4 regions of the Planomonospora sp. ID91781 genome follow, and region 1 is predicted to be linked to each of the others. Evidence: riboswitches for the same ligand, from Rfam matches in the RefSeq annotation. Region 1 holds a riboswitch; each other region holds the start of a gene.
What was found. A riboswitch is a leader RNA that binds a small molecule or an ion and turns the genes downstream of it on or off. The one in region 1 is predicted to bind cobalamin.
Positions count from the first base shown of each region.

Region 2: another riboswitch for cobalamin. It lies ahead of HS048_RS23815 (VWA domain-containing protein); the one in region 1 lies ahead of HS048_RS22430 (ABC transporter substrate-binding protein).
Region 3: another riboswitch for cobalamin. It lies ahead of HS048_RS25680 (ribonucleoside-diphosphate reductase subunit alpha); the one in region 1 lies ahead of HS048_RS22430 (ABC transporter substrate-binding protein).
Region 4: another riboswitch for cobalamin. It lies ahead of bluB (5,6-dimethylbenzimidazole synthase); the one in region 1 lies ahead of HS048_RS22430 (ABC transporter substrate-binding protein).

Region 1 covers NZ_JABTEY010000002.1:702,258-709,448, reverse strand. The annotation lists gene HS048_RS22450 (S26 family signal peptidase) at 766-1,302, opposite strand; gene HS048_RS22445 (ABC transporter ATP-binding protein) at 1,299-3,161, opposite strand; gene HS048_RS22440 (hypothetical protein) at 3,166-3,729, opposite strand; gene HS048_RS22435 (hypothetical protein) at 4,045-4,269, opposite strand; cobalamin riboswitch at 4,464-4,659, shown strand; gene HS048_RS22430 (ABC transporter substrate-binding protein) at 4,790-5,785, shown strand; gene HS048_RS22425 (iron ABC transporter permease) at 5,806-6,843, shown strand; gene HS048_RS22420 (ABC transporter ATP-binding protein) at 6,840-7,191, shown strand, end outside.
Region 2 covers NZ_JABTEY010000002.1:1,004,474-1,011,664, forward strand. The annotation lists gene cobO (cob(I)yrinic acid a,c-diamide adenosyltransferase) at 1-547, opposite strand, end outside; gene HS048_RS23815 (VWA domain-containing protein) at 738-2,981, opposite strand; cobalamin riboswitch at 3,451-3,600, opposite strand; gene dop (depupylase/deamidase Dop) at 3,745-5,262, opposite strand; gene HS048_RS23825 (acyltransferase) at 5,349-6,509, opposite strand; gene arc (proteasome ATPase) at 6,686-7,191, opposite strand, start outside.
Region 3 covers NZ_JABTEY010000002.1:1,418,071-1,425,261, forward strand. The annotation lists gene HS048_RS25675 (ribonucleotide-diphosphate reductase subunit beta) at 1-915, opposite strand, end outside; gene HS048_RS25680 (ribonucleoside-diphosphate reductase subunit alpha) at 1,068-3,437, opposite strand; cobalamin riboswitch at 3,646-3,843, opposite strand; gene HS048_RS25685 (tripartite tricarboxylate transporter substrate-binding protein) at 3,848-4,795, opposite strand; gene glmS (glutamine--fructose-6-phosphate transaminase (isomerizing)) at 4,976-6,802, opposite strand; gene HS048_RS25695 (hypothetical protein) at 6,841-7,116, opposite strand.
Region 4 covers NZ_JABTEY010000001.1:2,926,353-2,933,543, forward strand. The annotation lists gene HS048_RS13305 (DUF6463 family protein) at 1-246, opposite strand, end outside; gene HS048_RS13310 (TetR/AcrR family transcriptional regulator) at 566-1,156, shown strand; gene HS048_RS13315 (hypothetical protein) at 1,424-3,640, opposite strand; gene HS048_RS13320 (SAM-dependent methyltransferase) at 3,729-4,541, opposite strand; gene bluB (5,6-dimethylbenzimidazole synthase) at 4,664-5,344, opposite strand; cobalamin riboswitch at 5,382-5,580, opposite strand; gene HS048_RS13330 (iron ABC transporter permease) at 5,766-7,191, opposite strand, start outside.

The DNA of each region.
Region 1 (7,191 bases):
AGACGCATCCGGCCCGCGGAACTGATCGGCCCGCCCGGATGGGGACAGCGCGCGGCAGGAGCGGTCACGCCGGACACGGGGAGACCAGCGGTCATGGCATCGGCCGGGCACTGATCGCTGGCGGGACGTGGCGGGGAGTGGGTTAATGCGTAACGCCAGATGATGTGACGTTACGGGGGCGTTGTGATGCGATGCCACAGTTGCGGTGGGGCGCTGCCGCCGCGCACGGGGCGGCAGCGCCGGTCCTCGGTGTACTGCCGCGGGCGACGCTGCGCGAGCATCTGCCCCGGCACCGGGCGCAGTGGACGGCCCCGGCGGCGCCGAGCCGGGACGAGCGGGTGATCCTGCAGCGGTACATGGACGCGGCCGACCGGGCCGACGACGCCGCCGTGGCCGAGCTGCTGCGCCAGGACGCGCTGGTGACGATGCCGCCGGGCCCGCTCTGGGTCGCGGGCCGGGATGCGATCGAGGACGCGCTGGCGCGGACGTACGGCCCGGCCTCGCCGGCCTACTTCGGGCGCTGGCGGCACCTGCCCACCCGGGCGAACGGCCGGCCGGCCGCGGCGGGGTACGTGCAGCGGCCGGGCACCGCGGTGTACCGCGCAGGTGCTGGACGTGCTGCGGATCGAGAACGGGATGATCGCCGAGATCACCGCGTTCGAGTCGCACCTGTTCCCCGCGTTCGGCCTGCCGCTGACGTTGTCGGCGGCGACCGGGGACTGAGCGGCGACCGGACGGGCGGAGGCGCCGGCGAGCCGCGATCTGCTACCGCCGCGGCTCCGGGGCCCCAAGGAGGCGCACGACCCTGCCGACGACGCTCCCGGCGGGAGCGTAGCCGAAATGGCGGGAGTCCAGGCTGTGGCCGGCGTTGTCACCGAGCAGGACCAGGCATCCGTCGGGGACCGCCGTCTCGCCCGCCCGGGCGGGCACCGAGACCGGGCGGGGGTCGCCGGGCACGGCGGCGACCCGCTTGATCATCCAGTCCGCCCGCGTGCCGGGACCGGACGCCTGACTCCGGACGGCGCCCGGGCCCGGCGCGGGCGCCGCGTGCCGTCCGGACGGAGTGCCGGAGTGAACGCCGGGGAAAGTGAAGGCGTCGGCCACGACGACGTCACCGGTGCGCAACCGGCCGGCGGCGACCCGCCGCACCAGCACCCTGTCGCCCTCCCGGTAGGAGGGGCGCATGCTGCCGCCGCGGACGTGCACCGCCAGCAGGTTCCGGCGCACCCAGACCAGGACGGCCACCACGGCCGCCGGTGCCGTGAGCAGCGGCACCAGCACCGGCCAGGACAGGCCGCTCACAGCCCCGCCTTCCTGCGCAGCAGCTCCAGGATGTCCGTGGCCGGGTCCTGCGGTTCGGCATAGCCCTCGGCCTGCATGCGGAACAGGTCCGCGTAGATGCCGCCCAGCGCCATCAGCTCGCCGTGACCGCCGCGCTCGGCGACCACCCCGTCCTCCAGCACGATCAGGACGTCGGCCTCCCGCACGGTGTTGAGCCGGTGGGAGATGAGCACGTTGGTGCGGCCCGCCCGGCGCTCCCGCAGGGTCCGGTGGATCCGGTACTCGGCCTCGGCGTCCAGGCCGGAGCTGGGCTCGTCCAGGATCATCAGGTCGTGTTCCGCCCGCAGGTGCGCCCGGGCCAGCGCCAGGCGCTGCCACTGGCCTCCCGACAGGGCGACCCCGGCCTCCTCGCCGCTCCCGTCGGCGGCGCCCTCGGCGTCGTCGCCCTGGAAGAAGATCCGCGAGAGCAGGGTGTCGTAGGAGCGGGGCAGCGCGGTGACGAAGCCGTGGGCTCCGGCGTCCCTGGCCGCCGCGGTGATGCGGTCGGGGTCGCGCAACCGGGACAGGTCCCCCAGGCCGATGTTCTCGGCGGCCGTCAGGTCGTACTCCATGTAGTCCTGGAAGACCGCGCCGATGCGGGCGCGCAGCTCGGCCGGGTCCAGGTCCCGCAGGTCGGTCCCGTCCCACAGGATGGCACCGCGCTCCGGGTCGTACATCCGGCAGAGCAGCTTGATCAGGGTGCTCTTGCCGGCGCCGTTGCGGCCGATCAGGCCCACCGTGCGGCCGTGCGGGATGGTCAGGTCGACGCCGCGCAGCACCCACGGCCGGTCCGGGCCGTAGCGGAACCACACGTCCCGGAAGACGATGCCCTGCCGCAGCGGCACGACCGGCCGGGGACGCGCGACGACGGGCAGATCGGGCCCGGCGGACATGACCTGCCGGTAGTGATCGAACAGCAGCAGTTGCTGATGGGACTGGGCGACGCCCTGAACCAGCATCAGCCCCGCCGCCTGTACCCCGACCACCGCGGCCACCAGCAGGGAGACGTCGCCCAGGGTGATGCGGCCCGCGACCGCGTCCAGCACCGCCCAGACCAGCGCTCCGCCCGCCACCGCCGCGCCCAGCAGCCCGGTCAGCCCCTGCGCTCTCAGCTGGCGCAGGTCCATCCGCCGGTTCTCCCCGTCGGACCTGCGCCGCTGGTCCGACATGCGCCCGCGCAGGTACGCGCCGATCCCGAACAGCCGGATCTCCTTGGCCGCCTGGGGGTCGGTGAGCAGGTTCCGGTAGAACATCTCCCGGCGTTCCACCGGGCTCAGCCGCCAGTGGAGGGAGGCCCTGCGGCGGGCCAGCCACATCTCGGTGGACAGCACCGGTACGGCGGAGACCAGCACCAGCACCGGCATCCACGGTGAGACGACCAGCAGAGAACCGAGGAATCCCAGGCCGGTGATGACGGCTCCGGCGACGGACAACACGCCGGAGACCACCACCCCGGGCGTGGCTCCGCCGTGCTGCAGCGCCATCCGCATCCGGTCCAGGAAGACCGGGTCCTCGAACCTGGCCATCCCCACGAACCGCTCGGCCACGGTGAACAGCCGCTCCTGCGCCAGCAGACCGATCCTGCGCTCGTTCTCCGCCGAGGCGAACCGGGTGACGTGCGGCACCAGACCGGTGAGCAGTCCGGCGACGGCGAGCGCGACACCCAGCCTGAGCGCCCGGCCGGAGTCCGCACCGGTGGTGATGGCGTCCAGGAGCAGTTTGGTCAGCCACGCCGTCACCACCGGCACCAGGGCGGTCAGCAGCGTGAGGGCCGCGAACACAGCCGTGTAAAGGCGGCTCGCCTCCCGGCTCAGCCGCAGGGCCTCGATGATCCCGCGCACCGCCTCAGACCCCCGCCCCGGCGGTCATCACGTCTCGCACAGTGGTCCCGGAGACGCGCACCAGACCGCCGGAGTCGACGAGCGCCATCGCCGGGTAGCCGGTGACGCCGAACGCCCTGCCGACAGGCCCACCGGGCATCTCCTCGATCACCACCGTGGCCACCGGCTCCAGCGCCGCGCGCTTGGCCTCGAGGTCGCGCTCGGCTCCGACCAGCAGGACCAGCACCCCTGCCCCGCTACCGGGGTAGACCTTGGCGAGCTCCAGGAACTCGGGCAGCCGCTCCTCGCACGCCCGGCAGCCCTGAGCGAAGGCGCCGAACAGCACCGTGCCGTCGGCGAGGAACTCCTGGCCGACCGGTCCGCCCCAGGTGGTGCGGGCACGGAAGGCGCCCACCTGCTCCCCGGCCGCGCGCATCACCTGGAAGACGTTCTCGGCACCCGGCCCCGCGGGTACGGCTGACAGCCCCCCGTACCCGCGCAACCGGCGGATCACCGCCACGGTCAGCAGCAGGTTCAGCACGCTCAACGCGCCGGCGGCTCCGGCGCACACCATCATGAGACTGGGCATGGGAGGACACTCCTGTGGTGAGTGGATTCGATCGATGACGGGAAGCCGTGTCCGATGGGCGGCGCCGGTGCCCGGCGCCGTCCGTCTCCGGTGACTCCGGCGAGGGGCCGCACCCGTTTTACGGGTGCGGCCCCTCGCCGCGCCTCCCGATGCGCCCCGCCGTGCCGGTCACCGGCACGGCGGAGCGCGCGTACGCCGCCGGGACGCCGCTCAGGCTGGTCGGCCCCCGGCTGCCCGGTCATCGGAGGGACCCGGCCGGGGCCTCTGGAGCGCGCCCTCCTCGAGCCCGGTCACCCTCCGGTGCGGCATGGCGTGCTAGCAGCTCGACTTCGTGGTCGACCAGAACTTCTCGGTGGCGAAGTCGACGCAGATCTCGGTGATGATCGACCGCTTGGGGCCGCTCGGCGGGATGCTGAAGTTGCACCACTCCTCCGTCGGCCGGGAAATGGAGATGCACTGCTTGGCCATGGCCCGCGCCTCCCCTGCAGGAAGCACGGTGCCCAGCAGCCGGCCGGTGAGCGACTCGATGATGTGAGCCATCCGTTTACCCTCTCTCGGGACCGCCCCTCCCGTCCGGGAGGAGCAGGATTTTCTGACACCGGCAACCGTAGGGAGGCTCTGCATGGAGGCTGCATGGTAACGACATGGTAACGACAGTGTCGATCTCACATCCCGGGCAGGAGCGTGATCCCGCAGTCCGGCGGGCATGTGGGGGCAAGGACAGTCCGGATCGTGCGCATCGGTCCGTTTCGTGTGATGATGGCGCGAAGGCGAGCGCGGACTGAGGAAGCCGGTGTGAATCCGGCGCGGTCCCGCCACTGTGATCGGCGAGCGGATCCCCACCACGCCACCGCCCCTGCCCGGGGTGGGAAGGCGGGGACGAGCAGCGACCCGAGAGCCAGGAGACTCACGCGGTCGCCTCCTCGACGAACTGGGGCGGATCTCCCCGGAGAGGAGCGGGCTCTGGTGTCCGTCGGGCCGGTGGCCACGCCGAGAGGCTTCTCGGCGTTCCCTCTCCCAGATCCGCCCCGTCGTGCAGATCCCGTGAGAGGAACACTTCATGACGGGCAGACGTCCCGCGTCCCTCCTGCTCGCACTCCTGGTGTCCGGAGTGCTGGCCGCCTGCGGCGGCACCCCGGCCGGTGACACCCGGGCCGCCGTTCCGGCGGCCTCCGCGCCCGCGGGTTTCCCGGTCACCCTGGACAACTGCGGCGTGCGGACCACCTACGAGCGGCCGCCGCGGCGGGCGGTCTCGATGAACCAGCACGCCACCGAGGTGATGCTGGCCCTCGGGCTGGAGAAGTCGATGATCGGCACCGCCTATCTCGACGACAAGGTGCTGCCGGAGTACCAGGCGGCCTACGGCGCGATCAAGGTGGTCGCGAAGGAGTATCCCGCTTATGAGGCCCTGCTGGCCGAAGAGCCGGACTTCGTCTACGGCGGTTTCGCCAGCACCTTCGACGAGAAGGAGGGACGCGGCCGGGACGCCCTGCGAAAGGCCGGGATCAAGACGTACCTGAACGTCGAGGAGTGCGCCGAGGGCCCGGTGACCATGGAGCTGATGGACACCGAGATCCGCAACGTCGCGAAGATCTTCGGCGTGCCCGGCCGGGCCGATCAGCTGCTCACCGAGCTGCACACCACCCTGTCCGGAGTACGGGAGAAGCTGGCGGGGGTGGCGCCGGTGAAGCTGTTCGTCTACGACAGCGGGGACAAGACCGCCTTCACCGCCGGCGGCAAGGGCATCGGCAACGAGATCATCACGCTGGCCGGCGCGGAGAACGTCTTCGCCGACCTCGACAAGGTGTGGGGCGACGTCTCCTTCGAGCAGGTCGCCGAGCGCGCTCCCGACTGGATCGTCATCTACGACTACGGCGACCGGTCGGCGGCCGACAAGGAGGAGTTCCTCCTCTCCAACCCGGCGCTCAGGGACGTGCCGGCGATCAAGCACAAGCGGTTCGCGGTGCTGCCGCTGTCGTCGGTGGTGCTCGGGGTCCGGGTGCCGGGGGCGGTCGAGGCGCTGGCCGGGCAGCTGCACGCCGACCGGTTCCGGTGAGCGGGCCGGCTGCAGGCGCCGTGCTCCCCGCTCGGCGCCCGGGACTGCCGTACCCGGTCGTGATCGGCCTGCTGCTCGCGCTGCTGGGCGCGGCGGCCACGGCCGCCATCGCGGCCGGGTCGGTCACGCTCCCGGCGGGGCAGGTCTGGGGCGTCCTGCTGCACCGGGTGCATCCGGCGCTGGCCGAGCCGACCTGGACGGCCGTGCGGGAGACCATCGTGATGGACGTGCGGCTGCCGCGCGTCCTGCTGGCGGCGGTGATCGGCGCAGGCCTGTCGGTGTGCGGCATGGCGCTGCAGGCCCTGGTCCGCAATCCACTGGCCGACCCCATGCTGCTGGGCGTGTCCTCCGGAGCCGGCGTCGGCGCGGTCAGCGTGGTGGTGTTCGGCCTGACCGCGTTCGGCGCGTTCTCCCTGCCCGTCGCCGCGTTCCTCGGAGCCCTGGCAGCCCTGGTGGCGGTGTACCTCCTGGCGCGATCCGGCGGCCGGATGACCACGGTCCGGCTGGTGCTGGCCGGAGTCGCGACGGCCGAGGTGCTCTCGGCCGTGGCCAGCTTCCTGCTGGTCACCTCCAACGACCCGCACAAGACCCAGTCGGCGGTGCGCTGGATGCTGGGCGGCCTGGCCGGGACGACCTGGGCGGTGGTGTGGATCCCGGCCGCCGCCGTGCTGGCCGGCACGGCCGTGCTGGTCGGGGTGTCGCGGCCGCTGAACCTGCTGCTGGCCGGGGAGGAGGCGGCGGCCTCACTCGGGCTGGACGTGCACCGCTTCCGGGCGGCGCTGTTCGTGCTGGTCGCCATGATGATCGGCGCGATCGTCGCGGTCAGCGGGGCCATCGGGTTCGTCGGGCTGATCATGCCGCACGTCGTCCGGCTGCTGATCGGCGCCGACCACCGGCGGGCGCTGCCGGCGACGGCGCTGCTCGGGGCGGCCTTCCTGGTGGCGGCCGACCTGGTGGCCCGGACCCTGATCGCGCCGGAGGAGATCCCGGTGGGGATCATCACCGCGCTGGTCGGCGGGCCGTTCTTCCTGTGGCTGATGCGGAGGCGCTCCAAGTGAGGTTGACCGTGGAGAACGTGTCGGTCCGCGCCGACGGCCGGGACCTGGTCCGCGGGATCTCCCTGGAGGTCGCCGGGGGAGAGGTGCTGGGGCTGGCCGGGCCCAACGGCGCGGGCAAGTCCACGCTGCTGCGCACCCTCTACCGGGCCCGCAGACCCACCTCCGGCCGGGTGCTGCTGGACGGCGAGGACGTCTGGAGGACGCCGCCCGCCTGGCTGGCCCGGCGGCTGGCCGCCGTGCTCCAGGAGAGCGGCGGCGACTTCGAACTCACCGTGTACGACGTCGTCGCCATGGGCCGCACCCCGCACAAACGCGCGTTCGACGGCGACGACGCCTCCGACCGGGAGA
Region 2 (7,191 bases), 300 kb from region 1:
TGCCCATCTCGGTGACGAGGTCGGCGGCGTCGACCAGGCGCGGGTCGGCGTCGCGGCCGGTGATGACGACGTGCTGGCTGCCGGGGCGGCCCGCCAGGGCGGCCAGCACGTCCTCGACGTCGATCCAGCCCCACTTGATCGGATAGGTGAACTCGTCCAGCACGTAGAGGCGGAAGGTCTCCGCGGCCAGGTCGCGTTTGATCTGCTCCCAGCCCTCGCGGGCGTCGGCGGCGTGGTCGGCCTCGCTGCCGGGACGCTGGATCCAGGACCAGCCCTCCCCCATCTTGTGCCAGGAGACCGGCCCGCCCTCGCCGGAGTCGCCGAGGACCCGCAGCGCCCGCTCCTCGCCGATGCGCCACTTGGCGGACTTGACGAACTGGAACACCCCGATCGGCCAGCCCTGGTTCCAGGCGCGCAGGGCCAGGCCGAAGGCCGCGGTGGACTTGCCCTTGCCGGGTCCGGTGTGCACGATCAGCAGCGGCCGGGTACGGCGCTGCCGGGTGGTCAGGCCGTCGTCGGGCACGCTGGCAGGTCTGCCCTGTGGCATGTCACGCCTTTCTGCAGGTCGACTTCTATGTGGTCACGTCCGGAGTGGTCACGTCCGGAGTGGTCACGTCCGGAGTGGTCACGTCCGGAGTGGTCACGTCCGGAGGCCGTGTCCGTGGCCGTCCGCGGCCTCCTCTGGAGCCTCTGGCCGTCTCTGGACGCCTCTGGCCGTCTGCGGCTCGCGGCCGGGCTCAGGCGGCGGTCCGCCGCCGGCGGACCAGGTCGGTGAGGTCGGCCAGATCGTCCAGGCGCACGGTCTCGGCGCCCATCCTGGCGGCCAGCGACCGGGCCAGACCGAGCCGGACGTACCCGTCCTCGCAGTCCACCACCACCGCGGCCGTCCCCGCCAGCAGCGCCGCCGCGCGGTGGGCCTGCTCCAGCGTGCCGGAGGTGGCCCGGCCGTCGGTCACCAGGATCAGCAGCGGCCGCCTGGCCGGGTCGCGGAGCCGTTCGACGCGGAGCACCTCGGCCGCCCGGACGAGCCCGGCGGCCAGCGGGGTGCGCCCGCCGGTGGGGAGTTCGCGCAGCCGGGCCGCGCCCGCCTCGACGGAGGAGGTGGGCGGCAGGACGAGGTCCGCGCGGGCGCCCCGGAAGGTGATCAGGCCGACCTTGTCGCGGCGCTGGTAGGCGTCGAGCAGCAGTCCGAGCACGACCGCCTTGACCGCCTGCATCCGGCGGCGGGCGGCCATGGAGCCGCTGGCGTCGACGGCGAACAGCACCAGGTTGCCCTCGCGGCCCTCCCGTACGGCCTCGCGCAGGTCGCCGCGGCGCACCAGCAGGCCCGGACCGGTCCGGCCGCGCTCCCGCTGGTACGGCGCGGCGGCCAGGACGGTCGCCGGCAGGTGGAGGGAGGCGGGGCGCCCCTCGGGGGCGCGGGCACCGGTGGTCCGCCCGAGGGGCGTCCTGGCCCGCGACCGCCGTCCCGGTGCTCCGGCTCCGACGCCGGGCACGGTGAACAGCCGGGCCCTGCGGGCCGGGCCGGCCTCGGCCACCTGCTCCGGTGCCGCGTCGCCGCTCCCCGCTCCGGAGGAGGACCCGGCCGCCGGGCCGGGGTCCGCCGTACCGGACCGCGGCGTGCCGGGTCCGCCGGGCGGCGGGGTGCCGCAGTCGGGCCCGCCGGGCGGGTCCGCGGACGCGCCGCCGGACGGTGCTCCGTCCGCGCCGGGACCGGAGGCCCGGCTCCCGTCCGCCCCGCCGGAGGGTCCGGAGCCGTCGGGACCGCCGGAGTCCCGGCCGCCCCCTCCTGCGCCGCCGTCCGGTTCGTCGGCAGGTCCGCCGCCCGGCCCCCCGCCCGGTCCGCCATCAGGCCCGTCGCCGGGTCCGCCGTCCGGTTCGTCGTCGGAGATCGCGTCGAGGAGGTCGTCGAGCCTGGACTCGTCCAGGCCGGGTGCGTCGAAGGGGTCGCGGCGGCGACGGTGCGGGAGAGCGAGCCGGGCCGCCTCGCGGACGTCGGCCGCGGTGACCTCGGTACGGCCCTGCCAGGCGGCGTGCGCGATGGCGGCGCTCGCCGTGACGAGGTCGGCGCGCAGGCCGTCCACCTCGAAGCCCGCGCAGACGGCGGCGATCCGCCGCAGCGCGGAGTCCGGCAGCGCCACCCGGGCGACCCGGGCCCGCGCCTCGGCGATCCGCGCGGCCAGGGCCGCCTCCTGCCCGGTCCAGGCCGCGGCGAAGGCCTCCGGGTCCGCGTCGTAGGCCAGGCGGCGGCGCACCACCTCGGCCCGCTCGTCCACCTCCCGCGACGCCCTGACCTCGACGGTGAGGCCGAACCGGTCGAGGAGCTGCGGGCGCAGCTCGCCCTCCTCGGGGTTCATGGTCCCCACCAGCAGGAAGCGGGCGGCGTGCCGTACCGACACGCCCTCGCGCTCGACGTAGCAGGTGCCGAGCGCGGCCGCGTCGAGGAGCAGGTCGACCAGGTGGTCGTGGAGCAGGTTGACCTCGTCGACGTAGAGCACGCCGCGGTGGGCGGCGGCCAGCAGGCCCGGTTCGAAGGCCTTCACTCCCTCGGTGAGGGCGCGTTCGAGGTCGAGGGAGCCGGCGAGGCGGTCCTCGGCGGCGCCGACGGGCAGCTCCACCAGCCGGGCGGGGCGGACCGCCGCATCGCCCGGCTCCGGCCCTGACGACCGGTGAGGACCGGGGCGGACGGCCGCCGCATCGGGCTCCGGCCCGGACGGCCCACGGGAATCGTGGGGCCCGTCGGGGCAGCGGGGGTCGGGGGCGGCTGGGTCGCAGGAGAAGCGGCAGCCGCGCACGACCTCGACGGGCGGCAGCAGCGCGGCCAGCGCCCGCACGATCGTGGACTTGGCGGTGCCCTTCTCCCCCCGGACCAGCACGCCGCCGACGCGCGGGGAGACGGCGTTGAGGACCAGGGCGAGTTTGAGGTCCTCCAGGCCCACGATCGCGGTGAAGGGGTAGTGCGAGTCGCGCACCGTCGGCATCTCCTCGGGGTGAGTCACGCGGGTGGGTCGGGCGGAGCGGGTGACGGCGACGGTTCTGCCCGGCGTCGCCGCGGAGAGCCGACCGGCCACCCGGCGGGGGAAGCCGAGCACGGATTCGCCCCCGTGGGGCGCCTCCGCCGGGTCGGTGAGCCGGGCGGCGAGCTCCGCGGTCCGGCAGTCCCGGCCTCGGCGGGCGTCATGCCGCGTCGGCGGCCGTGGTCCCGGTCGGCGAGGAGCGGGCCGGGCCCGGTCCGCAGGCCGAGCGCCTCGGCCGTCCGCAGGCGCCGCCGTCCGGGCGCCCGCACGGCGGCCGGGCCGTTCCAGCCTGGGCAGCAGCCGCAGGCCGGCGCGGCGCGGTCCCCGCTCGTCGAGTGGTTCGTCCTCCGGGGACGCGGCCCGTGCCGTCGCCGGTGTCGAGGCGTGGCGGAATCCGGCTCACGGGCACCTCCTTCAGGGATTGCGCGTCCCTTTTCGTAGGTCGGTGGCGGCCGGGTGACCTGGCTTCCGTCCCCACAGGGCCGGTTACAGTGGCGCGACCGCACCGGAATCTCACCGGATTTCCCCCGCGCCGCCACAAAACACCCGGAACGTATCCCGGGGCCGCCGCTCCCGTCAATCTCGTAAGATCACGCCCCTCGCCGGGCGGGGCGGATCTGCGCGGCGCCCGCGTCCGCGTCCGGGCGCACATCCGGGTACGCGGAACCGCCCCGTGACCTCGAGGCCCCGGGGCGGTCGCGTGCGGTCGTCCTCCGGCTCCGGTTCCTCACTTCTCGCCGGTGAGGGCGGTGACCAGCTCGGCGGCGGTGCGGCAGCGGTCGAACAGCTCGCCCACGTGGGCCTTGGTGCCGCGCAGCGGCTCCAGGGTCGGGACGCGCTGCAGGGACTCGCGGCCGGGGATGTCGAAGATGACCGAGTCCCAGGAGGCGGCGGCGACCGCCTCGCTGTACTGGCTCAGGCAGCGGCCGCGGAAGTAGGCGCGGGTGTCGCTGGGCGGCACCTCGACGGCGCGCTGCACCTCCTCCTCGGTCACCAGCCGCTGCATCCGGCCCCGGGCGACCAGGCGGTTGTACAGGCCCCGGTCGGGGCGGATGTCGGAGTACTGCAGGTCGACGAGCTGCAGGCGCGGGTGCGACCAGGGCAGCCCGTCGCGGGTCCGGTAGCCCTCCAGGAGCTCCAGCTTGGCGACCCAGTCGAGCTCCCCGGACAGCTGCATCGGGTCCTCGGCCAGGCGGGTCAGCACGGACTCCCAGCGGTCCAGGACGTCCTTGGTGGGCTCGTCCATGCCGTTGCCGCTGCGGGTCTCGGCGTACTTTCTGGCCAGCTCGAGGTATTCCATCTGGAGCTGGACGGCCGTCAGCCTCCGGCCGTCGCGCATCTTGATCTCGTACTTCAGCGTGGGGTCGTGGGAGACCGCGCGCAGCGCCTGGACGGGGTTCTCCACGGCGAGGTCGCGCGTGAAGTAGCCGTCCTCGATCATGGCGAGGACCAGCGCGGTGGAGCCCAGCTTCAGGTAGGTGGAGATCTCCGACATGTTGGCGTCGCCGATGATGACGTGCAGGCGCCGGTACTTCTCCGGGTCGGCGTGCGGCTCGTCGCGGGTGTTGATGATCGGCCGCTTGAGCGTGGTCTCCAGGCCGACCTCGACCTCGAAGAAGTCGGCCCGCTGGCTGATCTGGAAGCCCTCGCCGCGCGAGTCCTGGCCGATGCCGACGCGGCCGGCGCCGGTGACCACCTGCCGGGAGACGAAGAACGGGGTCAGGTGCCTGACGATGTCGGCGAACGGCGTGGCCCGCCGCATCAGGTAGTTCTCGTGGCAGCCGTAGGAGGCGCCCTTGTTGTCGGTGTTGTTCTTGTAGAGCTGGATCGGCGCGTTGGTCGGGATCGCCGAGGCGCGCAGGGCGGCGTCGTGCATGACCCGCTCACCCGCCTTGTCCCAGAGCACCGCGGCCCTGGGGTTGGTGCACTCCGGCGTGGAGTATTCGGGATGGGCGTGGTCGACGTACAGCCGCGCTCCGTTGGTGAGGATCACGTTGGCCAGCCCGAGGTCCTCGTCGGTGAGCTGGCTCGCGTCGGCCACCTCCCTGGCGAGGTCGAAACCCCGCGCGTCGCGCAGGGGGTTCTCCTCCTCGAAGTCCCACCGCGCCCGCCGCGCCCGGGCCGCCGAGGCGGCCAGATAGGCGTTGACGACCTGGGAGGAGGTCACCATCGCGTTGGCCCCCGGCTGTCCGGGCACGGAGATGCCGTACTCGGTCTCGATGCCCATCACCCGCCGTACCGTCATGCGCACCCTCTGTTCATCCGGGGCTGTCTTGTCCGCCGTATATATCCCCGAGCCTAGACCCTTCACTATGCCCAGTGCTTGGACAGTTATGGCACCGAGGCCTTCCGGTCCAGCGGCGGCACCTCCGGCGAGGGTTCGGCGGGGACCGGGAGGGGGCCGGCGGTACGGCGCCGCCGGCGTGCCTTCACGAACTCCTGGACGGGCCGCTCGGCCACCCGGTAGACGGCGTAGGAGAAGGCCATCGTGGCCAGGACCGTGACCAGGGCGGTCAGCCAGGGCGGCAGCGTGTCGTGCAGCGCGGGGACGATCAGGACGGCCCCCGCGGTGTGGAACAGGTAGACCGGGTAGGTGATCGCACCCAGGACGACCAGGCCGCGCCAGCGCAGCCACCCCAGCCAGCCCAGCGCCACCATGGCCATGAGCGCGTAGAAGGCCACCACGGTGGCGACGATCGCCCAGTCGGGCACGGGCATCGCGGCGTAGCCGACCAGGTCGATCCGGCCGTGCACGCGGTTCAGTGCGGCGTCGACGGCCAGGCCGCCGCTGATGCCGGCCGTGCACCACAGGACGAGGCGGGGGCCGTAACGGGTCATGAGGTAGAAGGACATGCCGCCGACGAAGTAGGCCGCGTACTTGGGCATCACGATCAGGTCGACCCAGTGGTTCTCGACGCCCGTGAAAGCGGAGAGGCCCGCGGCGGCCAGCCAGACGCCCATGAAGACCAGGCAGCGGCCCAGCGTCGCCCCGAAGACCACCAGCACGGAGATGAGCAGGTAGAAGCGGAGCTCGACCCAGAGCGACCAGTAGACGCCGGTGGCGTCCTGGACCTCGAACAGGCGCTGGAGCATGGTCAGGTTCGCCAGGTACTCCCCCGCCTCCAGCTTGGGGTCCAGCGCCTCGGCGGCGGTCAGGCCGTACAGTGCGGCGGTGACGCCGACGCTGATCCAGTAGGCCGGGTAGAGCCGCACGAACCGGGAGAGCGCGAACGCGCCGAGTCCGCGGCCCCAGATGCTCATCAGGATGACGAATCCGCTGATCATGAAGAACAGCTCGACGCCCAGGATGCCGAGCCCGGAGACCGTGGAGATCGCCGGGAAGAGCTCGGCCGGCGTCTCCCCCCACACCGAGCGGAACGCGATGAAGTAGTGGAAGGCCAGCACCGCCAAGGCGGCGACGAAACGCAGGAGGTCCAGCTCGGCGAGGCGGCCGCTTCCCCGTGCCGCTTCGCGGGACCCCGCTCCGGTCAACGGACGACCGGTCCGGAATGTTCACGCACGCCCCTTGGACGGTAGATCACTCCTTTGGGTTCCCCGGGGCGGGTTTTGCTTCTGTGACGATTGCGAGAAGAGGGACCCGGGCAGGCGGCCGGACGCGGAACGGCGCGGCCCCCGGGGTGGGGAGCCGCGCCGTCCGCGGGTGCCGGTTAGAGGTACTGACCGGTGTTGGCCACCGTGTCGATGGACCGGCCGGCCTCGGTGCCCTGCTTTCCGGAGACCAGGGTGCGGATGTAGACGATCCGCTCGCCCTTCTTTCCGGAGATGCGGGCCCAGTCGTCGGGGTTGGTGGTGTTGGGCAGGTCCTCGTTCTCGGAGAACTCGTCCACGCAGGCGGCCAGCAGGTGGCTGATCCGCAGGCCCTTCTGACCGGAGTCGAGGAACTGCTTGATCGCCATCTTCTTGGCCCGGTCGACGATGTTCTGGATCATCGCGCCTGAGTTGAAGTCCTTGAAGTACAGGACCTCCTTGTCACCGTTGGCGTAGGTGACCTCCAGGAAGCGGTTCTCCTCGCTCTCGGTGTACATCCGCTCGACCACCCGCTGGATCATGCCCGCGATGGTGCCCTCCCGGCTGTCGCCGTGCTCGGCGAGGTCCTCGGGGTGGAGCGGGAGCTCCGCCGTGAGGTACTTCGAGAAGATGTCCTTGGCCGCCT
Region 3 (7,191 bases), 720 kb from region 1:
CTCCTGCACGTCCTGCAGCTCCATGAAGGCGAACGGGTTGGCGGTGCCGTACCGGACGGGCATGCCGAGCCGGGCCAGGCGCTGGTCGGCCACGTACTCCAGGTAGCCCCGCATCGCCTCGACGCCCATCCCGGGCAGGCCGTCGCCGCACAGGTCGGCGGCGAAGGCCAGTTCGGCCGCGACCGCCTCCTCCATCATCCGGACGACCTGCGCGGCGAGCTCGTCGTCGAAGAGACCGGGCTCCTCCGCTCGCACGGTGTCCACCACGCTGAAGGCGAACTCCATGTGCATGGACTCGTCGCGGAACACCCAGTTCGTCCCGGTGGCCAGGCCGCCGAGCAGGCCGCGGGAGCGGAACCAGTAGACGTAGGCGAAGGCGCCGTAGAAGAACAGGCCCTCGATGCAGGCGGCGAAGCAGATCAGGTTGAGCAGGAAGGCGCGGCGGTCCTCCCTCGTCTCCAGCCGGTCCAGCCCGCCGAGCGAGTCGATCCAGCGGAAGCAGAACTCGGCCTTGTCCCTGATCGACGGGATGTGCTCGACCGCGGCGAAGGCCTTGACCCGCTCGTCGTGGTCGGGCAGGTAGGTGTCGAGCAGCGTCAGGTAGAACTGGACGTGCACGGCCTCCTCGAACAGCTGGCGGCTGAGGTAGAGCCGGGCCTCGGGGGCGTTGACGTGCTGGTAGAGGTTGAGGACCAGGTTGTTGGCCACGATCGAGTCGCCGGTGGCGAAGAACGCCACGAGCCGGTTGATCAGGTGGCGCTCCTGGTCCGTCATCTTCGCCAGGTCGGCGAGGTCGGAGTTCAGGTCCACCTCCTCCACCGTCCAGGTGTTGCGGATGGCGGCCCGGTAGCGCTCGTAGAAGTCCGGGTAGCGCATGGGCCGCAGGGTCAGGTCCATGCCGGGGTCGAGCAGCATGCTGGATGTCTCCGTGTCGTCGTCGGGTCGTGCGTGAGGTCGTGCGTGAGGTCGCCGGATCGCGCGCCGGGCCGTGGAAAGGCACGGAAAGGCGCGGAAAGGCACGAAGGCGCGGCAGGGCGCGTCGGGTCGCGGCGGGGCGCCGGGCGGGCCTACTGGCAGGCGTCGCAGACCTCGGGGTTCTCCAGGGAGCACGCGACGGCCTCGGGGTCGGCGACCGCGGCGGGCGCGGGCGCGCCCGGGGCGGCGGCCACGGTGGTCTGGGCGATCCGCGTCGCGGGGCGCGAGCGCAGGTAGTAGGTGGTCTTCAGGCCCGACTTCCAGGCGTAGGCGTACATCGAGGAGAGCTTGCCGATGGTCGGGGTGGCCATGAAGAGGTTCAGCGACTGCGCCTGGTCGACGTACGGCGTGCGCGCGGCGGCCAGGTCGATCAGCGCCTTCTGCGGCAGCTCCCAGGCGGTCCGGTACAGGACCTTGAGGTCGGCGGGGATCTCCGGGATGTCCTGGACCGAGCCGTCGGCCCGCTTGATCGCGTCCCGGATCCGCTCGTTCCACAGCCCGCGCGCCTGCAGGTCGCGGACCAGGTAGCGGTTGACCTGGAGGAACTCGCCCGACAGGGTCTCGCGCTTGAAGACGTTGGAGACCTGCGGCTCGATGCACTCGTAGCAGCCGGCGATGGAGGCGATCGTGGCGGTCGGCGCGATCGCGATCAGCAGGGAGTTGCGCAGGCCGGTCTCCGCGATCCGCTCCCGCAGCGCGGCCCACTCGGGCGAGCGCGCGGCGGACCGGGAGGCCCCGTGACCGCCGCTGCGGCCGTCGCTGTGGCCGTCGCCGTAGTGGTCGGGGTGGAGCACCCCGTCCGCGGCCCGGGTCTCGCCGTAGGAGGGGTGCCGGCCCCGCTCGGCGGCCAGGTCGGCGGAGGTGCCGTAGGCGGCGAGCGCGATCTCCTCGGCGATCCGGGTGGACAGCTCCAGCGCCTCCGGCGAGTCGAACGGCAGGCGCAGCGCGAAGAACACGTCGGCCAGGCCCATCACGCCCAGCCCGATCGGCCGCCACCGGCGGTTGGCCGCCTCGGCCTCGGGCGTCGGGTAGAAGCCCAGGTCGATGGTGCGGTCCAGGAACCGCACGGCGGTGCGGACGGTGCGGCGCAGCCGCTCCCAGTCGACCCCGTCCCCGGCCAGGTGGGCGGCCAGGTTCACCGAGCCGAGGTTGCAGACGGCCGTCTCGGCGTCGCTGGTGACCTCGAGGATCTCGGTGCAGAGGTTGGACAGGTGGATGACGTTCTCGGGGCGGGCGGTCTGGTTGGAGGTGCGGTTGGCCGCGTCCTTGAAGGTCATCCAGCCGTTGCCGGTCTGGGCCAGGGTCCGCATCATCCGGCCGTAGAGGGTCCGGGCCGGGATCCGCCGCACGGCCAGCCCGGCCTCCTCGGCGGCCCGGTAGGCGGCGTCGAAGGCGGCGCCGTACAGGTCGGTGAGGTGCGGGACGTCCTTGGGGTCGAACAGCGACCATGCCGCGTCCGCCTCGACCCGGCGCATGAACTCGTCCGGCACCCAGTTGGCCAGGTTGAGGTTGTGGGTGCGGCGGGCGTCCTCGCCGGTGTTGTCGCGCAGTTCCAGGAACTCCTCGATGTCGGCGTGCCAGGTCTCCAGGTAGACGCAGGCGGCGCCCTTGCGCCGGCCGCCCTGGTTGACCGCGGCGACGCTGGAGTCCAGCGTGCGCAGCCACGGCACGATGCCGTTGGAGTGGCCGTTGGTGCCCCGGATCAGCGAGCCCCGCGAGCGCACCCGGGTCCAGGCGATGCCGATCCCCCCGGCGTACTTCGACAGGCGCGCGACCTGCCCGTAGCGCTCGTAGATGGCCTCCAGCTCGTCGCGCGGCGAGTCGAGCAGGAAGCACGACGACAGCTGCGGGCGGCGGGCGCCGGAGTTGAACAGGGTCGGCGAGCTCGGCAGGTAGGACAGCGTGGTCATGAGGCCGTACAGCTCGGCGGCCTCGGCCACCGTCTCCGACAGGCCGCAGGCCACCCGGAGGAAGAAGTGCTGCGGGCGCTCCAGGACCTTGCGGGTCTCCGGGTGGCGCAGCAGGTAGCGGTCGTAGACCGTGCGCAGGCCGAAGTACTCGAACCGGGTCTCCTCGCGGACCAGCGCGTCCAGCTCCGCCGCGTTGGCCGCGACGAACTCCGCCAGCCGGTCGGCGACCAGTCCGGCCGCGTGGGTGGCGGCGACGGATTCCGAGAAGGTCCGGACGCCGTGCTCGGCGGCCTCGTCGGCGATCAGCCCGTCCAGCAGCCCGGCGGCGGTCCTGGAGTTCTCCGGGTCGGTGATCACCCGGGCGGCGGCCTCCTCGATGGCCAGCCGGCGGGCGTCCGGGCCGGTTCCCGCCCCCGGTACGGCGCCGGCCGTCGTACCGCCCGCCGCGCCGCCCGCCGCGTCACCCGCCGTGCCGGTCACCACCGTGCCGGTCGCGCCGCCCGCCGCGTCACCCGCCGTGCCGATCGCGGCCTCTGCCATGGTCTGTGTCACGTGCCACCCCTCGCGCGCTGGAATTCCCCGTGTGTACGGCTCTCGAGGAACGGGCGCGCGTCGGAGGGCGGATCCCGGCCGCAGGAAGGGCATGCGGGAACCGCCTCGTCCGCGGGCCCTCCCTCGAAGCCCTGGACCGCTTGCGTGGCCGGGGCCGCCCACCGGGCGGTCCGGACCGCCCTCGGGCGTCCCGGAGCCCGGTCCGGCTCCCCTTCCACGCGTCACCGGCAGGTCTTCGGACTCACGGGCGTGTTCGTGCGCTTCCTACTGGCCGTCGCTTCCCAGGTCTCCCCAGTGCCTCTGACGGCGGTCGTTCCCGTTCACCGCTGCGGGGCAGTCCCGGAATCGCACCGGGTTCCCTCTTTCCTCGCCCCGCCAGGGGCGAACCAGCAACGAGGAGGATCCTACATCTAGGGGCGGATCGCGCAACCGGCCCTACAATTTGTGTCGGACGAGCCCAGCAGCCCGAGTTCGTAGAGCACGCCCCGGGTGCGCTCGGTCTCGGTGGCGAGCCACTGCCGGAAGTCGTCGCCGCTGAGGTACACGCGTTCCCAGCCCTGGCGCGCGCACAGTTCCCGCCAGCGCGGGGAGGCGTCGATCCGGTCGCAGAGCGCGACGGCGGCCTCGCGGTCCTCGGCGCTCATCTCCCCCGGGCCGAGCAGCCCGCGCCAGTCGGCGTACTCCAGCCGGACCTCCAGCTCCATGAGCGTCGGCGCCTCGATCCCGTCGATCCGTTCGCGGGAGGAGACCGCCAGCACGCGCAGGCGTCCCGAGGCGAGCCCGGCGGCCAGGACGCGGGCCGGGGCCAGAATCGCGGCGGCCCATCCGCCGCCGAGCGCCTCGACGGCCTGGTCGGCCCCGGCGTACCCGGTGTACTCGAGGAGGCGGGCGTCCACGCCCAGGCACTTGCCGATCATGCCGTAGAGGACGTGGTCCGGGCCGCCGGCCGCCCGGCCGCCGACCACCAGCCCGGCGGGGTCCCGGCGGAGCCGGGCGGCGAAGTCCTCGAAGGAGCGCAGCCGCGAGTCGGCGGAGACCGCCAGCGCCGCCCACTCGCCGACCAGGCGGGCCAGCGGGGTGGCGGACTCGGCCAGCGGGGCGGCGCCGGACGTCTCCGCCCCGGCGACCATCGGCATCCCGGCCACCAGCAGCCCGCCCTCGCGGGTGAACGGCGCACCGGAGGTCCGCGACGCGGCGAGGGCCGCGAGGGCGGCGGCCCCGGCCCCGCCCGGGTGGTTCTCCACCTCGACCGTCCGGGCCAGTCCGTCGCCGGTCAGCGCCGACGCCAGCGCCCGGGCCACCCGGTCGGCCTCGCGCCCGCGGGCCGCGGGCGCGATGACCGACAACCTCTCCGGCACCGGAGGTCCGGCGCCGCCCGTCGTCCCGCATCCCGCCGCGGCGACCGCGATCCCCGCGGTGATCCAGAAAAACCGCCTACGGTGCATAGGTGCCCCTTTCCCAGGGTGCCCTTGGCACTCTAGGTTACAGCACCATTACTTTCCGCCACAGAACGGGACGTAGCGGGCGCAGCGTTCCGGCTACTCCACCGTGACGCTCTTGGCCAGGTTCCGGGGCTTGTCCACGTCCCGCTCCAGGGCGACGGCGGCGTGGTAGGCGAAGAGCTGGAGCGGGATGCCCAGCAGGATCGGGTCCAGCTCGACCTCGTTCTTGGGCACGACCAGGCAGTCGTCGGCCAGCTTGGGGTCGGCGACGCGGTGGCCGACCATCAGCACCCGCCCGCCGCGCGCACGGATCTCCCCCAGCGTGGTGAGGTTCTTGTCCAGCAGCTCGTCGTCGGGGACGATCGCCACGGTCGGCATCTCCGGGCCGATCAGCGCCAGCGGGCCGTGCTTGAGCTCGCTGGCCGGATAGGCCTCGGCGTGCACGTAGGAGATCTCCTTGAGCTTCTGCGCGCCCTCGCGCGCCACCGGGTAGCCCCGGACGCGGCCGACGAACATGATGCTCGGCGAGTCGGCGTACTTCTCGGCCAGTTCCTTGACCTGCGGCTCCAGGGCGAGGATCTCCTTGATCTGGTCGGGCAGCGCGCGCAGCCCCTCGCAGATCCGGCGGCCGTCGGCCGGCGACAGGTCGCGCACCCGGCCCAGGTGCAGGGCCAGCAGCGCGAAGGCCACCGCGGTCGAGGTGAACGCCTTGGTGCTGGCGACGGAGACCTCAGGTCCGGCGTGCAGGTAGACGCCGCCGTCGCACTCGCGGGCGATGGCGCTGCCGACGGTGTTGACGATGCCGAGCACCCGGCCGCCCTTGCGCTTGAGCTCCTGGACGGCCGCGAGGGTGTCGTAGGTCTCCCCCGACTGGCTGATCGCCACGTACAGGGTGTCGGCCTCCACGACCGGGTTGCGGTAGCGGAACTCGCTGGCCGGCTCGGCGTCGGCGGGGATGCGGGCCAGCTCCTCGATGAGCTGGGCGCCGATCTGGCCGGAGTAGTAGGCCGAGCCGCAACCGATGATCTTCACGCGGCGGAAGGAGCGGGTCTCCCGCGCGTCCATGTTGAGGCCGCCCAGGTGGGCGACGTTGAAGCGCTCGTCGAGGCGTCCGCGCAGGGTGCGGGCGACGGTGTCGGGCTGCTCGGAGATCTCCTTGAGCAGGTAGTGCTCGTAGCCGCCGGTGTCGTAGTGCGCGGCCTCCCAGTCGACGGTCAGCGGCTCCTTGGCGGTCTCCCGCGCGTCGCTGGCGAAGGTGTTGAACCCGTCGGCCCGCAGCACCGCGAGCTCGCCGTCCTCCAGGTGCACCACCTGGCGGGTGTAGCGGACCAGCGCGGCCACGTCGGAGGCGGCGAACATCTCCTTCTCGCCGATGCCCAGCACGATCGGGCTGCCGTTGCGGGCCACGACCACCTCGCCGGGGCGCTCGGCGTCGAGCACGGCGATGCCGTAGGTGCCGACGACCCGCTTGAGCGCGAGGCGGACGGCCTCCTCCAGCGAGTCGGTCTCCTTGACGGTCCGGGCGATCAGGTGCGCCAGCACCTCGGTGTCGGTCTCGGACAGGAAGACCGCGCCGTCGGCCTCCAGCTTGGCCCGCAGCTCGTCGGCGTTCTCGATGATGCCGTTGTGCACGACCGCGACGCGCTCGTCGTTCGACAGGTGGGGGTGGGCGTTGACGTCGCTGGGCACGCCGTGGGTGGCCCAGCGGGTGTGGCCGATGCCGACCGTCCCCTTGAACCGCGCGGGCACGGCCGCCGCCAGGTCCGCCACGCGGCCCTTGACCTTGCGCATCTTCAGGCCCTTGTTGGAGACGACCACGCCGGCCGAGTCGTAGCCCCGGTACTCCAGGCGCTGGAGGCCCTCCAGCAGGATCGGCGCCGCGTCCTTCGGGCCGACGTAGGCCACGATTCCACACATGATCATCACCCTCTCACTGAGATATTTGTACCCTTTGTACGGTTTTATCCGTAAACGATCCGTCGCAACTGGCGCAGGGAGAGCTCGGGCGGCGAGACGCGGCGGGCCGCCAGCTCCGCGGCGATCCGCGGGAAGGCGACGTCGTTGACCAGCCCCTTCGCCTTGAGCTCGGCGTGGCGCCGCCGGACGTACTCCTCGGTCCCCTCTGAGAAGTACGCCAGCACGTCCGCCACCACCCGCGCCGCCTCTCCCGGCCCGAGCGCGCTCGTCCGGGTCAGATGAGTGATCAGCTCCTCGTGCGGATGCCATGCGGTGGACACAGACCAGGACGATATGCAGGGGGAACGCGATTCGCCAACTTTCCTGCCCGGAATCGGGCAGGAAATCAGCGATTC
Region 4 (7,191 bases), on a different contig from region 1:
CAGGAGTATCAGGGGCACGGCGAAGCTTCCCGGGCCGCCCCAGAAGACGGCCTCGTTCTGCAGGTATTCCACCGTCCGGACGGCGTCCCCGGGGGGGAATGCGAGCGGGACCGCCGCCCACATCCCTCGTTCCACCCAGCCGGTGATGTCCTCCCGGAAGGCGAGCGTCAGCAGGGACAGGTGCCCTGCCCCCAGCACGAGCATGATCCCGCTCGCCCAGCGGAGCAGTCGTTTTCCGGAGTTCATGTGAGGTCCCTTCCTCGTGGCCGGCTTGAGCGGGGTGACGGTCGCGTCGGGCCCGTCGGGCTCGTTCCCATCACCGATCCGGCGTCCGGCCGATGGGCTAGATCAGGCCGGTATCCGGTGCGGCGGGACGGGTCCGCTCATCGCCGATCACGTCGGCGCGATCTGCGCCACCCGTCACGCAGTCGACCTGTCACGCAGCCCGCCCATCACACGGTCCGCCCACCGCACGGAGAGCCTTCTCAATTTCTATGCTGACCGACATAGGCTATATCGATCGGCATTCGATTTGCTAGTCGGCATACCTGGTTAGATGGGCCGCATGGCCGCCACGCGACGTATCGAGAGGACCCAAGAGAGCCGCCGGCTGCTGGTGACGGCCGCTGCCGAGCTCTTCGCGGAAAAGGGATACCGGCAGACGAGTTTCATCGACATCGCGGAGAGGGCCGGCATCAGCCGCGGCTCCATCCCCTGGCACTTCGGCAACAAGCTGGGCCTGCTGGAAGCGGTGGTCGACGACCGGCTCCAGGCCGTGCTGACCGGCCTCCCCTCGATCCCGGGGGAGCCGATCCCAGGGGAGTTCCCCGGTGACCCGCTGGACCAGGTCATGGACTTCATCCGCCTGCCCGCCACGCGCCTGTTCATCACCCTGCTCGCCGAGGCAGTGGAGGCCGGATCACCGATCCGCGAGCACTACGCGCGGCTGCACGCCGCGCTCCGGCAAGCGGTGCGGGCCCGGATACCGGCGGAGGCGCTCCCGCCGGGAACCACCTCCGAAGCGCTCACGGTGCTGCTGGTGGGGACCGTCATCGGCGTTCACGCCCAGTGGCGGGTCGCTCCCGAGGCGGTCGACCTCGAGGCCGTCCGCGCCACGATCCGAGCTCTGCTGCCGACCGGCCTCAGGCTCACCTGACACCGGACGCCCTGCCGGGTCACGGCACCGTCCGGCAGGGCTCGGCTGCATCCGTCGCCGGACGGAGGACACCGGACGGAGGAAAGCGGCGAGGGAGGCTCGGGAGCTGTGAGCGCCAGTAGGCCCAGGGGCCTACCTGGAATCGAACCAGGAGAGAAGGAAGCCCCCGAATGGCCTCGCCACCGGATGCGAGGAGAGCGGGAGAGCTGGAGTCAATTGGGAAGATTGAGAAGGAAGCCCTCCCATGGCCTCGCGGCCCCCACGGTATCAGGCCGGGATCAGCTCGTGCAGCGTCGCGGCGGTGTACACCCGCGCGCCCGGCGGGAGACCGGCCGGGGCCTCCAGCCCGATGTAGGTGGTCCGCCCGGTCGCGGTGGCGGTGGCGGTGGCGGTCGCGGTGGCGGCGGTGGTGACAGGAGCGGTGGCCTTCGCGCGCAGCAGGTCGGCGAGGTGGCGGACCCGGAGGTGGTCGCGTTCCACGATCGAGCGCACCAGCAGCGACGTGCTCACCCGGTTGCCCTCGACCTGGTTGAACCGGGGGTGGCCCTTCAGGTAGAGGTGCAGCCACTTGACCCGCCAGGCCCCGTCGTCACCGCGGAGGAAGACCAGAGGCAGGGCCACCTGGCCGGAGCCGCGCAGGTCCGACTTCATGCGCACGGTACGCGGCTCGAAGGGCCGGCCCTCCTGCTCGGCGTCCCTGGTCATGAAACCGAAGAACGCCTCCGCCGCCTCGTCGAACGGCTCCCCGGAGTAGATGTTGACCGCGGGGATGATGATCGGCCGGGTCGCCTCGGCGAGGCGGACGTCGATGAACTCCGACGCGCCGTCGGCGGCGTCGGTGAGGTCGCCCGAGTACCGCGCGAAGTCGCTGGCGTAGTTCGTCCAGGAGACCTGCTCCGGATCGCCGTAGGCGGCGTCGAGCATGAGCGCCGACAGGTCGTAGTCGGTGCGCTGCCCGGCCTGGCGCCAGTGGACGAAGAACCTGAGCAGTTCTCCGTCCACCCGGGACAGCGACCCGCGGGGGAGCATGCCGAGCCCGGGCGCGACGGCCTTGCCCGACAAGGGCAGGGCCACGTCGAGGACGTCGGGGTCGACGATGAGCTCGCCGGGATCCGGGAGCCGGCGGGTGATCTCCTCGTCCAGAATGGCGAGCAGCCGCCCCAGCGTCTCCTCGCCGAGCGGCGCGCGGCCGTCCGGGGTCGTCCACGCCCTGCCGTACCGGTTGACGAAGACGCGGCCGGCGGCGGGCGCGAGCCGGTTCTGCAGGTGCTCGCGCAGGGAGAGCAGCACGCGGCCGGACGCCCGCCCGGCGGATCTCTCCGCGGCGTCCAGTACGGCCGACGCGGACGAGCCGGTCCGCAGCAGGTGGTCGAGGCGGCGCAGCAGCGCGCCGGGAGCGTTCTCCAGCAACCGCACGGCGTCGGCGGTACGGCCGGCCGACAGGGCGGCCTCGACCTGGCTGTCGAGGCCGGCGACCTTCCGGACGCCCCTGGCCGCCTCGAAGACCTGGACGGCCCGTGGGAACCGCGGGAACTCGTGCGGGTGGAGCCGCTCGCCGAGTCGCTTCCACTGCTCCCGGTGGCGGGTGACGTCACCGTGCGAGGCCGGGGGCAGGCCGTCCAGCGCGGCCAGGAGAGCGCGGCGCTCGGCGCGGCGGAACGAACGGAACCTGGTGGGCGCGGCCAGCGTGACATCGCCGCCGGAGGCGCCGCAGGCCAGCCGGAGCACGTCGGTCACCGTGTCGACGAGCAGGGGGAGGCCGGCGGCCAGCCGTACCTCGTTGACGACGGCGCGGTTCTCGCGCACGGGCACGTCCTCGGGCTGCTCGGCGCAGAACGAGGCGAGCGAGCGCAGGGCCGCCAGGTCCTCGGCGGCGAGCGGCGCCTGCGAGCCCGCCAGGGAGAAGTAGAGGTCGCGCGCCTCGGACTCCAGGCTCCCGCCCGCTTCCAGCACGGTCACCCGGTCCCCGGCCAGCGGGACCAGCTCCGCGTGCGCGGCCAGCAGTTCGGCGTAGGTGTGCCGGTAGCGGCCGTATCCCGGCAGGCTCAGCAGGTCGATCGTCGACGGCCGGACCCGCGCGGTGGCAGGGTCGAGCGCGGTGACCGGGTCGAGCAGCGCCTCGCGCAGCAGGCCGGCCCAGAACTCCACGGTGTCGGGCACGTTGGCGGGGAAGTCGATGAAGTAGGCGTTGTGCCGCACGTGGTCGCCGACCAGCCGGCGGACCGCGGCCAGGACGCGCACGCCCAGATCGACCACCTCCTGGCCGGGCAGCCCGGCCAGACGCGCGAGCAGGGCCGGCGAGCACGTGAACCCCACGCTCAGCAGCGCGGCGTCGAGCTGCCGGGCGGCCGTCTCACCCCAGCCCGGCACGGCGTCCGCGGGAGCGCCGAGGGGGACCCGCAGCCGCCTGGTGATGACGAGGCCCTCCAGGGCGAGGCTTTCCGGCGTGGGGTCTTCCGGCGGGAGGTTTTCCAGGGCGTCCACGGATGCACCTTATAGGCGAATACGTGAGGTGATTATTGGTTTTCTCCTGGTGCGCTCTGCCGCCGCGGCGGGCACCCCGGCCGGGGCTTCACGGCTTGCGGGCGACCCCGCAGAACTGGGAGACCTCTTCGGGCTCGCCCCAGGGCTCGGCCTCGGCACGCCATCTCGAGCAGGACACCACGCCGGGCTCCAGGAGCTCCAGCCCGTCGAAGAACGTCGCCAGGTGACGGCGGTCGCGGGCCACGATCGGGGTGCCGCCCCGCTCCATGAACCGCCGCATCGCCTCGTGCATGGCGTCACCGTGGACCTCGGCCGTGGCGTGCGCGATCGCCAGGTAACTGCCGGAGGGCAGGGCGTCGACCAGCTCCTGTACGATCTTCCCCGCCTCGGCGTCGTCGACGATGTGGTGCAGGATGCCCAGCAGCATCAGCGCGACGGGTTCGGTGAAGTCGAGCGTCTGCGCGGCGACCCGCAGGATGTGCTGCGGGTCGCGCAGGTCGGCCTCGATGTACTGGGTGCGGCCCTCGGGCGTGCCGGCGAGCAGGGCGCGGGCGTGCGCCAGGACGATCGGGTCGTTGTCGACGTAGACGACCCGGCACTCCGGGGCGATCCGCTGCGCGACCTCGTGGGTGTTGTCGGCGGTGGGCAGGCCCGTGCCGATGTCGAGGAACTGGCGGATGCCCGCCTCGCCCGCCAGGTGCCGTACGGCCCGGCCCAGGAACGCCCGGTCGGCCCGGGCCGCTTCGACGATGCCCGGGATGAGCTGCTTGACCATCTCCCCGGCCTCGCGGTCGGCCGGGTGGTGGTCCTTGCCGCCCAGCCAGTAGTTCCAGATGCGGGCCGAGTGCGGCCGGTCGAGGCCGAGGTCGCGCGGAGCGCCGGATTCGCGGGGGGTGTTCATGGGCCAGGTCCATTCATGCGGGGGTTCGCGCCGAACATGACCGCCTTAGTCGATCATGTCCGCTCGGGCCGCGGCAAGGCCCCATCCGGGTCCCGCGCCCCGGGTCGATCCGTGTCCTCGCGTCACCACCGTTCGTGCCGGACCGCGGCGCTCAGCGGGGCGCGGCGGCGCCAGCCGTGCCGTTCCAGGTCGGGGGCCGGTTCGACGTGGGTGACCGGTCCCAGGCAGAGCCAGGCCACCGGGCGGATCCCGGACGGGATGCCGAGCAGGCGCCGCACGAACGGCTCGCGGTAGAACGAGACCCAGCCGACGCCCAGGCCCTCGGCGGTGGCCGCCAGCCACAGGTTCTGGATGGCCAGGCAGACCGAGTAGAGGCCGGTGTCGGCGATGGCGTGCCGGCCCAGGACCGCGGGACCGGCGCGTTCGGCGTCGTAGGTGACGACCACCGAGAGGCTCGACTCCAGCACGCCGTCGACCTTGATCCTGGCGAACCGCTCGGCCTCGTCCCCGCTGAGGGACGCCGCGAAGACGGCCCGCTCCCGCTGGACGTGGTCGTGGAAGGCCTGGCGGGTGGCGGGGTCCCGTACCAGGACGAAGTCCCAGGGCTGGGAGAGCCCCACGCTGGGCGCCGCGTGCGCGGCGGCCAGCACGCGGTCGAGGACGTCGCCGGGCACGGGTCCGCCGTTGAACTGGGACCGTACGTCGCGGCGGCGGTGGATGACGTCGTAGATGCCGGTGTTCGCAGGGACGTCGTTCGCAGGGACGTCGTTCGCATAGACGTCGTTCGCAGGGACGTCGTTCACAGGGCAGGCTCCCGCTGCTCTCGTGCCGCCCCTCAGGGGGCGGCGGGTGGAGCGAGGCCGGTCTTCGGACTCTCGGATCAACGCCTGCGCCGTCCGCCTTCCCGGCCTCGAGGCCAGTGGCCGCACGTCTCGTGCGTGGACGGCAGCTCCCCGATCACCGCGGCGGGCCCGTGCCGGAGTCGCACCGGCTTCCCGATTCTCCTCCCGGGGGAGGCACCTCGCGTCAGTTCGTGCCGGACGCGACTGTAGCGCAGTGCGGGAGCGCGATCATGCAGGAGGTGACGACCGCGCCGCCGAACCGGGTGCGGTCGCACCGTCCGCCTCCACGAGACCAGGGGCACACTCGCTCCTCGGTCCCGCGGAGGCGATCTCGGATGGGACGACCTCGTGGAAATCGCGATCAGGGCCCGGAACCGGCCGGTCAGCCGTCCGCCTGCGCCCGGGAGCGCCACAGCAGCCAGACGAAGTACGGCGTGCCGAGCAGCGCGGTGACGAGCCCGGCGGGCACCTGGGCCGGGGCGATGACGGTGCGCCCGAGCGTGTCGGCCAGGCTCACCAGCAGAGCGCCGAGGAGCACGGCCACCGGGAGGACGCGGGCGTGGCCCGCACCGACCAGGGCGCGGGCGGCGTGCGGGGCGATCAGGCCGACGAAGCCGACCACGCCCACGGCGGAGACCGCGGTGGCGGTCAGCAGCACCGAGCCGCCCAGAGCGGCCAGCCGTACCGGTTCCAGGGGGACGCCGAGGACGCGGGGGCTGTCCTCGTCCAGGGAGAGCAGGTCCAGGTCGCGGCGGAGCCAGACGATCAGCGGGAGCACCAGGGCCAGGGCCAGCGCGACCGGGATGAGCTGGGCGGGGACGCGGCCGTAGGTGGAACCGGACAGCCAGGTCAGCGCCATGGCGGTGTTCCAGGGGTCCGCCTTGACGATGATCAGCACGGTGACGGCGGTGCAGGCCGCCTGCACGCCGACGCCGATCAGCACCAGCCGGTCGGAGCTCAGCCCGCCGCGCCACGACAGCAGGTACACCGCGGCGGAGGCGGCCAGGGCCCCGGCGATGGCCGCCGCGAACATCGGCCAGATCCCGGCGAGCGGTGCGAGGGCCAGCAGCGAGACGGCGCCCACGCCCGCACCGGCGGTGACGCCGAGCATGCCCGGCTCGGCCAGCGGGTTGCGGCACACCGCCTGGACGGCCGTGCCCGCGGCGGCCAGCGCGGCGCCGGCGAGCACCGCGGCGAGCACCCGCGGATAGCGCTGATCGAGCACGAAGGTGAGGCCGCGGCCGGTCCGGCCGTTCAGCCAGTTGACCAGGTCGCCGCCCAGGATCCAGGTGTCGCCGCCGAGCATGCCGAGGAAGACCGCTCCGGCGAGCAGGACCGCGCAGGCCGTCACCACGGTCAGGAAGGCGGCGCGCGAGCGGGCCGCGACCCGCACGATCGGCGGCTGGCGGGTCGGCCCGGCGTCCCGGTAGCGGCGGGCCAGCCACACCATCACCGCGGCGCCGAACAGCGAGGTGACCACGCCGGGCGGCACGTCCACGCCCGCCTGCCCGCCGAAGACGGCGCGCAGCCCGATGTCGGAGCCGAGGACGACGAGCACGCCGACGAGGCCCGCCAGCGGAACCGCCGTCCGGTGGCGGTGCACGCCCGGGAGCAGCCTGACGATCACCGGCGCGCACAGGCCCACGAACCCGATGGGGCCCGCGACGGTGACCGCGGCGGCGGCCAGCAGGACGGCCAGGAGCGTGAGCACCAGGCGCAGCCGTCCGACGTTGACGCCGAGCACCGTGGCGGTGTCGTCGCCCAGGGAGAGGATGTCGAGCCTCGGCCCGGCCAGCACGGCGGCGGCC